One region of the Arthrobacter sp. PvP023 genome, then DNA from elsewhere that is predicted to be linked to it. Evidence: riboswitches for the same ligand, from Rfam matches in the RefSeq annotation. Region 1 holds a riboswitch; each other region holds the start of a gene.
What was found. Region 1 has a riboswitch for S-adenosylmethionine ahead of JOE31_RS16195 (homoserine O-acetyltransferase). Riboswitches for the same ligand answer to the same signal wherever they lie in the genome.
Positions count from the first base shown of each region.

Region 2: another riboswitch for S-adenosylmethionine. It lies ahead of JOE31_RS09480 (aminotransferase class V-fold PLP-dependent enzyme); the one in region 1 lies ahead of JOE31_RS16195 (homoserine O-acetyltransferase).
Region 3: another riboswitch for S-adenosylmethionine. It lies ahead of JOE31_RS02990 (DUF1737 domain-containing protein); the one in region 1 lies ahead of JOE31_RS16195 (homoserine O-acetyltransferase).

Region 1 covers NZ_JAFIBI010000001.1:3,515,789-3,519,041, forward strand. The annotation lists gene JOE31_RS16190 (MFS transporter) at 1-326, opposite strand, end outside; gene JOE31_RS16195 (homoserine O-acetyltransferase) at 497-1,681, opposite strand; SAM riboswitch class IV at 1,694-1,809, opposite strand; gene JOE31_RS16200 (bifunctional o-acetylhomoserine/o-acetylserine sulfhydrylase) at 1,900-3,216, opposite strand.
Region 2 covers NZ_JAFIBI010000001.1:2,063,694-2,066,946, forward strand. The annotation lists gene JOE31_RS09475 (class I SAM-dependent methyltransferase) at 1-287, opposite strand, end outside; gene JOE31_RS09480 (aminotransferase class V-fold PLP-dependent enzyme) at 351-1,772, opposite strand; SAM riboswitch class IV at 1,808-1,921, opposite strand; gene hisN (histidinol-phosphatase) at 2,151-2,963, opposite strand; gene JOE31_RS09490 (ribosome small subunit-dependent GTPase A) at 3,004-3,253, opposite strand, start outside.
Region 3 covers NZ_JAFIBI010000001.1:639,036-642,288, reverse strand. The annotation lists gene JOE31_RS02995 (NtaA/DmoA family FMN-dependent monooxygenase) at 1-1,248, opposite strand, end outside; SAM riboswitch class IV at 1,480-1,592, shown strand; gene JOE31_RS02990 (DUF1737 domain-containing protein) at 1,627-1,944, shown strand; gene JOE31_RS02985 (rhodanese-like domain-containing protein) at 1,941-2,351, shown strand; gene JOE31_RS02980 (O-succinylhomoserine sulfhydrylase) at 2,352-3,253, shown strand, end outside.

The sequences.
Region 1 (3,253 bases):
GAGACGCCCACCAGGATGATGCTGAGCTGGAGCAGCTGCTTCCGGCCGAATTTGTCACCGAAATGACCGAAGACGATGCCGCCGATGGGGCGGGCGACGAAGCCAACCGCGTAGGTGAGGAAGGCGGCAATGATGCCGTCCAGTTCCGTGCCTGAGTTAGGGAAAAATGTCTTGCCAAAGACCAGGGTGGCCGCTGAAGCGTAGAGGAAGAACTCATACCACTCAACGACGGTCCCGGCCATGGAGGCCGTAACCACTTTCTTTAGCCCTGAGGCTTTGACGTCAGTCTCATCTGCGCGCCTTGCGGCGGAGTTTTGCGTGCTCATTGTGAACTCCTTCGGCGTCTCCGTCGACACCATGTGGACCATTCCGTTACGGCCGCGTGTGATGTGCACCACCAACGCGCCGGTCCCCTAGAGTATGGGCTCACATTGCCGCAGGCTCAACGCCATTTTCTGCAGAACAGCTCTGCATAAATGCACATTGAGCCGGCGGGCTAGGCGAAAAAGTTCTGCCGCAACTGAGCGCTAAGCTGCCCGATTTCAGTCAGGAAACCGTCGTGGCCGATGGGCGCCTCGATGACATGCACCGGGACGTCGCCCGGGAGTGCAGCCGCGAGTTCGCGGGACTGCGCCGGAAAATACAGACGGTCCGTATTGACGGCGGCAATGAAGAACTCAGCCGTGGCCCGGGCCAGCGCCTCCTTGAGCGGGCCGCGCCCCCGGCCCACGTCGTGGCTCATGAGCGCTTCCGTGATGGCGATGTAGCTGTTGGCATCGAAGCGCCGGACCAGCTTGGTGCCCTGATGGTCGAGGTAGCTCTCCACCTGGTAGCGGCCGCGGTCCCCCAGCGACACTGCCTGGAGCGGGGCTTCGCCGCCCTGGGCGCTCCGGCCGAACCGGGCCTCCAGCTCGTCTGCGGAACGGTACGTGATGTGCGCAATCCTGCGTGCCAGGGCCAGGCCGGCCTCAGGCTCCGGGCCGCCGTAGTAATCGCCGTCGTTGAAGTTCACGTCCTGGCGGATCGCGAGGGTCTGCGCCTGGGCAAAGGCGATCTGCTCGGCCGTGCTGCTTGCCCCGATGGAAATGACGGCGCAGCGCCGGACCCGGTCCGGGAAGCTCACGGCCCATTCCAGGGCGCGGGCTCCGCCCAGGGATCCGCCCAGGACGGCGTACCAGCTGTCGATGCCAAGGGCGTCCGCTAGCCGGGCCTCGGCCGCCGTGGTGTCGCGCAGGGTCACCAGGGGGAAGCGCGAACCCCACGGCCTGCCATCCGGCGCGGGAGTGGAAGGGCCGGTGGAGCCGTAGCAACCGCCCAGGATGTTGATGCTGACCACGAAGTACTTGTCCGTATCGACCGGGGCGCCGGGCCCGGCAAGCTGCTCCCACCAGCCTTCTTCGTCGCTGGCTCCCCTGGTAACGTGCGTGCTGCCGGTCAGGGCATGCTGCACCAGCACGGCGTTGGAACGGTCCGCGTTCAGCGTGCCCCAGGTCTCGTAGGCGAGCGTGACGTCCGGCAGGTGGCCGCCCGCCTCAAGGTCGAGCCCGCCGATGCCCTGGAACTTGACGGTTCCGTCGGGGACAGCGTCTGCGGTTTTGACTGCGGCGGTTTTCACGTCACTGGATGACAGGCTGTGGCTGGCTGTTTCGGGTACACCGCTGCGGGTGACGGCAATCGTCATCTGAAGACCTCTTCTTCGCGCTTGCCTGCCGCCAACTGGCCGGCAGGCCAGGTCTTCACCCGGGGCACCCCGCCGCGAAAGGAGGGTTGCCGGCCAGCAAGCCGGGGCTGTCGCTGGCACTCATGACCTGTAAAGAGTCTACGAAATGCGTCCCCGCAATGGCGAAGAATGTGACAGCAATATGACTCCCGGCGTCGAGGCGCCGGGAGCCATACGGCTCAGTCGCCCTTGGCGGCGCGGAAACCGGCGTCGAGGTCGGCGATGATGTCATCGATGTGCTCCAGCCCCACGGAGAGGCGGACCAGGCCCGGCGTGACCCCCGCCACGGCCTGCTGTTCCGCTGTCAGCTGGCTGTGGGTGGTGGACGCCGGGTGGATGACCAGGGAGCGCACGTCACCGATGTTCGCCACGTGGGAGTGCAGTTCCAGCGCGTCCACGAACCGCTTGCCGGCCTCGGCCCCGCCGGCGATGTTGAAGGACACGATCGCACCGGTGCCCTTGGGTCCGTACTTGCGGCCGCGGTCGTACCAGGGGCTGGACGGCAGGCCCGCGTAGGCAACGGATTCGACGTCGTCCCTTGCCTCCAGCCATTCGGCGACACTCACCGCGTTGGCCACGTGGCGCTCGACGCGCAGGCTCAGGGTTTCCAGGCCCTGGGCGATGAGGAAGGCGTTGAACGGGGACACCGCGGAGCCGAGGTCCCGCAGCAGCTGGACGCGGGCCTTGAGGATGTAGGAAAGGTTCGCGCCCAGGGCGCCCCCGGCGCCGAGGTCCCTGGCGTAGACAAGCCCGTTGTAGGTGGGGTCCGGGATGTTGAAGCCCGGGAACTTCTCCGGGTCCTTGCCGAAATCAAAGTTGCCCGAGTCCACGATCACGCCGGCGATGGCGCTGCCGTGCCCGCCAAGGTACTTCGTTGCCGAGTGGACCACAATGTCGGCGCCCCATTCCAGCGGCCGGATGAGGTACGGCGTGGACAGTGTGTTGTCCACGATCAGCGGGACCCCTGCCTCGTGGGCGACGCCGGAAACGCCTTCGATGTCCAGGACGTCCTGGCGCGGATTGGACACCACCTCGCCGAAGAAGAGCTTGGTGTTCGGCCGGACGGCGTCCTTCCACTGCTGGAGGTTGTCCGGGTCCTCCACGAACGTCACGGAGATGCCGAACTTCTTCAGGGTGTGGGCCAGCAGGTTGTACGTGCCGCCGTAGAGGCTGGGGCTGGCCACCACGTGATCGCCGGCTTCGGCGACGTTGAGGATGGCGAATGTTTCGGCGGCCTGTCCCGAGCTGAGCAGCAGCGCCGCCAGCCCGCATTCAAGGCTGGCCACGCGCTGCTCCACCGCGTCCTGGGTGGGATTGCCGATGCGGGTATAGATGGGCGCCAGTTCGGCCAGCGCGAAGCGGTTGGCGGCGCTTTCGGCGCTAGGGAACACGAACGACGTCGTCTGGTAAATGGGGAGGGCCCTGGCGCCGGTGGCGCTGTCCGGCTCCTGGCCGGCGTGGATCTGGCGGGTTTCGAAAGACCAGGCATTGGACATTGGAGGCTCCTTAAGGAAGGGCACCGTGGCCGGACGC
Region 2 (3,253 bases), 1.5 Mb from region 1:
ACCCCCGGAAGGGCCAGCCGGAGTTGGGCGAGCATATCCGGTGAGGGATCCACTGCGGTGACATTCAGGCCGCGCTGCACCAGCAAAGCGGTGTACTTTCCCGTCCCGGCGCCGATGTCAGCGGCGCCGGACGCGCCGCCTATCCCGCCGACGCTTCGGAGCAGCCAGTCCACGGAATCGGCGGGATAGCCGGGACGGACCCGGTCATAGTGTTCGCCGCCGTCCTGGAAACTCCGGCCGAGCTCGTACCGGCGCTGGTGGTGCAGTTTGGGGCCTCCCCGTGCCACGTGCAGTCTCCTTCGGGCAGGCTGGAATTCTTACCCCTCGAATTTACCGCACACGCCGCACCCTCAGTCTTCGGTGCAGGGTGCCGCGCCGGCAGTGCCGGGGGTGTTGGGTGCCCAGTCCGGATAACTGCGCGTGTCGTTGGCCGGCACCCAGCGGCCCGAGTCCACCACGTAGTCCCAGCCGAGGCCGGTCCGGCGGAGTTCCTCGACCCCGGCGAGCAGGCGCTGGGCGTCCTCCAGCCGGGAGCCGACGCCGAAGCTTGCCCGCAGCGAGCCTGACGGCAGTCCCAGCCGCTTCAGCAGCGGGTGGGCGCAAAAGCGGCCGTCGCGCAGGCCTACGCCGTGCTCCGCGGAGAGATAGGCGGCCACAAGGCCGGCGTCGTAGCCGGCGACGGAGAAGTTGACCACACCGATGGTGTCCGTGGCCTGGTCGGTGTCGCTGAAGATCTGGTGGACAGTGACGCCGTCGATCTTCCGCAGTCCCTCGACGAGGAAGGACCGGATGGCCGTCTCATGGGCGTGCCACAGGTCCTGGTCCAGGGCGCCGATGACCTGGGTGGCCCGGGCCAGGGTGGCGGCCCCAAGGACGTTCGGTGAGCCGCCTTCATGCCGTGCCGGCCCTGTAGTCCAGCTGACGGAGTCCAGCCGGGCCTCACGCACGGCTCCGCCGCCTGCGAGGTGGGGCGTCCCGGCGTCGAGCCAGTCCGGCCGGCCCACGAGGACGCCGCTGCCAAACGGCGCGTACAGCTTGTGGCCTGAGAAGGCGAGGTAGTCGACGTCGTCCGCGGCGATGTCGATGCGGCGGTGCGGGGCCAGCTGCGCCGCGTCCACAACGATCCTTGCGCCGTGTTCGTGAGCCAGTGCGGCCAGCTCGCGGACGGGAAGAATTTCGCCGGTGACGTTGGAGGCGCCCGTGACGGCCAGCAGGCTGATGTCACCCCGCCGCAGCTCGGACCGCAGGTTCTCCAGGGTGGCCCTGAGCGTCGGAGCGGCAACAACACTCCGGTGCGGCACACCCTGCCACGGGAGCAGGTTGGCATGGTGTTCGATGTCGAGGTACAGCACTTCGCCGGTGTGGCGGCCGTCGGACACCGGCAGGCACCCGGCCAGCAGGTTCAGTGAGTCCGTGGTGTTCCGGGTGAAGATGACGGAATCGTCTGCCCTGCCGCCCACAAACCCGCGGACGATGTCCCGGGCATTTTCGTACACCGACGTGCTGATCTGCGAGGCATAGCCCGCGCCGCGGTGCACGCTGGCGTAGTACGGCAGGATCTCGTTGAGGTAGGCCGAGACAACGGACAGCGCCGGGGCCGATGCGCCGTAGTCCAGGTTCGCGTAACGGACGTGCCCGCCCTGGATCAGCGGAGCCTGGATCTCTGCGCCGGTAACGGCTGAGAGGGGGCGCTGGGCGACGGTGAACCGCGGGTCCAGACGGCCTGCAGCGGACGTGGTTGCGGCGTTTGCGGGGAAAGTGGCAGTAGTCATGGGGACCTCACTGTAAAGGGACCCCGCACTCCGGGGATCCGCGCTTGCCGGGTCCGTTCCGGACCGGCCTGGTCGTCACCCGGGGCACCCCACCGCGAATGGAGGGTTGCCGGCCAGCAAACCGGGGTTTAGCGCTGGCACTCGTGACCTGTTTCGAGATTAGGACATTCACCGCGGAGCGGGAAAGTCGCGGCAATTATTAAGCTCTTTGTTACGCGCGTCGGAAGAAGGGGGATAGCGCCGAATAAAACGACGGCGGACACCCCCTAAGGAGGGAATCCGCCGTCGTTTATTCGGCAACCGGTTGATGTGCCCGCGGGTGATGCGCCCGGTCCGGAACCGCTTGGCGGCGGGCCGGGCACCGGGCCGGGTCGCGCGTCAGAGGAGGTCGTCGAGTTCCGGGTTCAGCCGCTTGAGGACCTCGGAATGAAGGATTGAATTGGTGGCCAGGGCGTTTCCGCCGAAGGGGCCGTCCACTCCTTCCAGCGAGGTGAAGCGTCCGCCGGCTTCGGTGACAATCGGCACGAGCGCCGCCATGTCGTAGAGGTTCAGTTCCGGCTCGCAGGCGATGTCCACCGACCCCTCGGCCACCATGCAGTAGGACCAGAAGTCACCGTAGGCGCGGGTCCGCCAGACTTCCTCAGTGAGTCCCAGGAACTCGTCCAGGTTGCCCCGTTCCTTCCAGCCGCCCAGGCTTGAATAGGAGAGGGAAGCGTCGGAAAGTTTGGACACGTTCGAAACCTTGAGGCGGGTGGCGGCAGCAAGCGATCGTCCCATGTAGGCGCCTGCGCCTTTCGCCGCCCACCAGCGCTTGCCCAGCGCCGGCGCGCTGACCAGCCCGACCACCGGCTCACCTTCATCCACGAGGGCGATCAGGGTGGCCCACACCGGCACGCCGCGGACGAAGTTCTTGGTGCCGTCGATCGGATCGATGATCCAGCGGCGGGAACCATGTCCGGAACTGCCGAACTCTTCGCCGAGGACGGCATCTCGCGGACGGGAACGGGAGAGCTGGCCGCGGATGGACTCTTCAGCTGCCTTGTCAGCATCCGTTACCGGCGTAAGATCCGGTTTGGTTTCAATCTGAAGATCCAGCGCCTTGAAGCGGCTCATGGTCTGGGAGTCAACAGAGTCGGCCAGGACATGGGCGAGGCGCAGGTCATCGTTGTAGCTCGAAGCGGGTTGGGTCATGGTTCCAAACTACCGTCTCTGCAGCCGGCGGGCCGGGATGTCACGAAACGATGCCGAGTTCCTTGGCGTCCTGCGCTTCCATCCGGGGGTCGGTGCCGAGCAGCCGCCGAAGGGACGCCAGGCGTGCCGCGCCGGACGGGCCGGCGTGTCCTTCGGCCACCCAGGCGTCCACGCCGCAGTTGACGGCGGAGGCATCGTGCTTGCAGCCGCGTTCACAGGCATCCGTGCCGGGTTCGAGATCGGGGAACGAACGCAGGATGCGGTCCGGATCCACGTGGGCAAGGCCGAAA
Region 3 (3,253 bases), 2.9 Mb from region 1:
CCGGAGCAGCCCGCGGCGCCGCAGCACCGGGGCCAGCCGGTCCAGCACGCCGTGAACGGTGGCCGGGTCAACGAAACCTGAGAACAGGAAGCCGTCCCCGCCCACCTGGACACCGGTTTCTTCGAGGTAGTCGGCAATCTCCTCGGCCGTGCCGATGATGCTGTCCCCTGCGCCGCCGCTGCGGGCCTGCAGGAGCTGGCGCAGAGTGGACCCGGGAGGACCCGCCTTGGCGAAATGGTCCAGGGTGCCCTGGTTGCTGTTCGTGGTGAGCTCGGGGAGCGGGGCGTCAAGGTCGAACTGTTTGAAGTCGATCACGGAGAGGTAGGAGATGGAGTTCAGCTGGCTGTCGATGTCGCGCCGCTTCAGCTGGCGGCGCTGCTCCCGGAGCTCGTCCGCTTCGGCGCGGGAGCCCACCACGGCGGGCTTGAGGACATACAGCACCTTGACGTCGTCGGGGTTCCGCCCTGCCGCGGCTGCCTCGGCCCGGATCGAATCACGGTAGGCCTTCATGCCGTCCGCACCCCTGGCCAGGGCAATCGCGACATCCGTGTTGGCGCCCGCGAAGGCCTTGCCCCGCGGTGACGCCCCGGCCTGCACCAGCACCGGTTCCTCGGGCATCGGTGCGGTGTTCAGCGGTCCACGGACCTTGAAGAACTCGCCGTCGTGGTTGATCGGGTGGACCTTCGTGTGGTCCGCGAAGATGCCTGCGTCCGCGTCCTCCACAATGGCGTCCGGCTCCCAGCTGCGCCAGAGCTTGCGCACCACGTCCACGAATTCCTCCGCTTTCTCGTAGCGGAGGTCGTGCTCGATCTGCTGGTCCAGGCCGTAGTTCTGCGCGGCAAGGTCGCTGCCGGAGGTCACCACGTTCCAGCCCACCTGGCCGTTGGAGAAATGCTGCAGGGTGGCCAGCAGCCGTGCCGCCGTGAACGGCGGATAGAACGACGCACTCACCGTGGGAACAATGCCCAGGTGTTCCGTGACGGAGAGCAGGTAGGGCACCAGGGCCAGCGGATCGTGCTTGGGTGCGAAGGATGCCTGCGCCAGCGACACCTCGGCGCTCCCGCCGTAGGTGTCCGGCACCGTGAGGGAGTCCTCGATGATGAAAAGGTCCAGCCCGGCCCGCTCGAATTCCCGCACGGCGTGCTGGTACAGGGCGGGTTTTTTCCAGTCGTACCCGATGCCGTAGCCGGGCGTGCCCCAGCCCTGGACACCGAAACCGTGACCCACAAACCAACCGAAGTGCAGCATGGGACTGACTGTATTCCGATTCGATTCATTCACGGCTGCCTGATTTCATCCGGCGTTACAGCGGTTCATCTCCCGTCATTATCCTCCCGGCGGGGTCTTTTGTAACTGCAGTCGGGGGTCGCGCAGGGGCGGATGCGGCGCCGGTGCGCGGCCGCGGTGCGGGCGCTCCCGTTACGGAAGATGACGACGACGGCGGTGCGGGCCGCCGTCGTAAGTGTTACGTTTTTGGGGAGTAATGAGAACCGGTGCCAAGCCCTGACTGGCCGGTCGGCAACCCTCCTTCCACGGCGGGGTGCCTCAGGTGAATACTCGGCATATCGATATTCGAGTTGCAAGCGTGAGAGAAGGAGATCCGTCGTGTCCGACGCACCCGCACCGCTGGCCCCGGCAGCCGAACCGGCTGCCGCCGGCCAGGAACAACCGGCCCGGGCACTGCCGCAGGAACGGCTGGCCTACCGGCTAATCACCGGCCCCGACGACCGCTCGTTCTGCGAGCGCATCTCCGCGGCGCTGGCCGACGGCTATGTCCTGCACGGGAGCCCGGCGGCAACCTTCAACGGCACCACCGTGATCGTGGCCCAGGCCGTGATCCTGCCCGAGGCCGTCGCCAGCTCCGACGCTGCAGTGGCAACCGCAGTGGACGAACTTGAGTTCGACGCCGACTTCCCGGGCGAAGGCTTCGAGGGCCACGCATGAGCTACGCCGGAGACCTGAGCCCGCAGGACGCCTGGGCCAAACTGGAACAGGGCGCCGTCCTGGTGGATGTCCGGACCGAGGGCGAGTGGGCGCACATCGGCATCCCGGACACCAAAGCCACGGACAACGATCCCCTCTTCATCCAGTGGACCTTCCCCGGCGGCATCCCCAACCCGGACTTTGTCGACCAGCTGAAGCAGCAGGCCCCAGAGGATTCCGGCGTCGAACTGGTGTTCCTCTGCCGTTCCGGCGTACGGTCCGTCGCCGCCGCCATAGCCGCCACGCGGGCCGGGTTCACCGCCTACAACGTCCTCGAAGGCTTTGAAGGCGAACCGGACCGTTTCGGCGAACGCACCGTCAACGGCTGGAAGAACCGCGGCCTGCCCACCAACCTCGGAAAGAACTAAGTGACCTTCAATCCCGACGCCGCCGGCTGGAGCCCCGACACCCAGGCTGTCCGCGGCGGTCTTGACCGCACCAATTTCCAGGAGACCGCCGAGCCGATCTTCCTCAACTCAGGGTTCGTCTACGAATCCGCGGCAGCCGCCGAGCGCGCATTCACCGGCGAGGACGAACGGTTTGTGTACTCCCGGTACGGCAACCCCTCCGTGGCCACCTTCCAGGAACGGCTCCGGCTGCTCGAGGGCACCGAGGCGTGCTTTGCGACGGCGTCCGGCATGTCCGCCGTCTTCACGGCACTGGGCGCCCTGCTGGCTGCCGGTGACCGGGTGGTTGCCGCCCGCTCGCTGTTCGGCTCCTGCTTTGTGATTTTGAACGAGATCCTGCCTCGGTGGGGCGTGGAAACGGTGTTCGTGGACGGCCCGGACCTGGAGCAGTGGCGCGCCGCCCTTTCGGAGCCCACGACGGCGGTCTTCTTTGAGTCGCCGTCGAACCCCATGCAGGAAATCGTGGACATCGCCGCGGTCAGCGAACTGGCACACGCGGCAGGGGCGACCGTCGTCGTCGACAATGTCTTTGCCACTCCCCTGCTGCAGCGCTGCGGGGAGCTCGGCGCGGATGTGGTGGTCTACTCCGGCACCAAGCACATCGACGGCCAGGGGCGGGTTCTCGGCGGTGCCATCCTGGGCACCAAGGAGTTCATCGAAGGCCCGGTCAAGCAGCTGATGCGCCACACGGGGCCCGCGCTGTCCGCCTTCAACGCCTGGGTGCTGACGAAGGGCCTGGAAACCATGGCGCTGCGCGTCAACCATTCCTCGGCCTCCGCGCTTCGCCTGGCCGAATGGCTGGAAGACCAGCCGGCGGTCAGCTGGGTCAAGTACCCGCTGCTGAAGTCCCACCCGCAGTATGA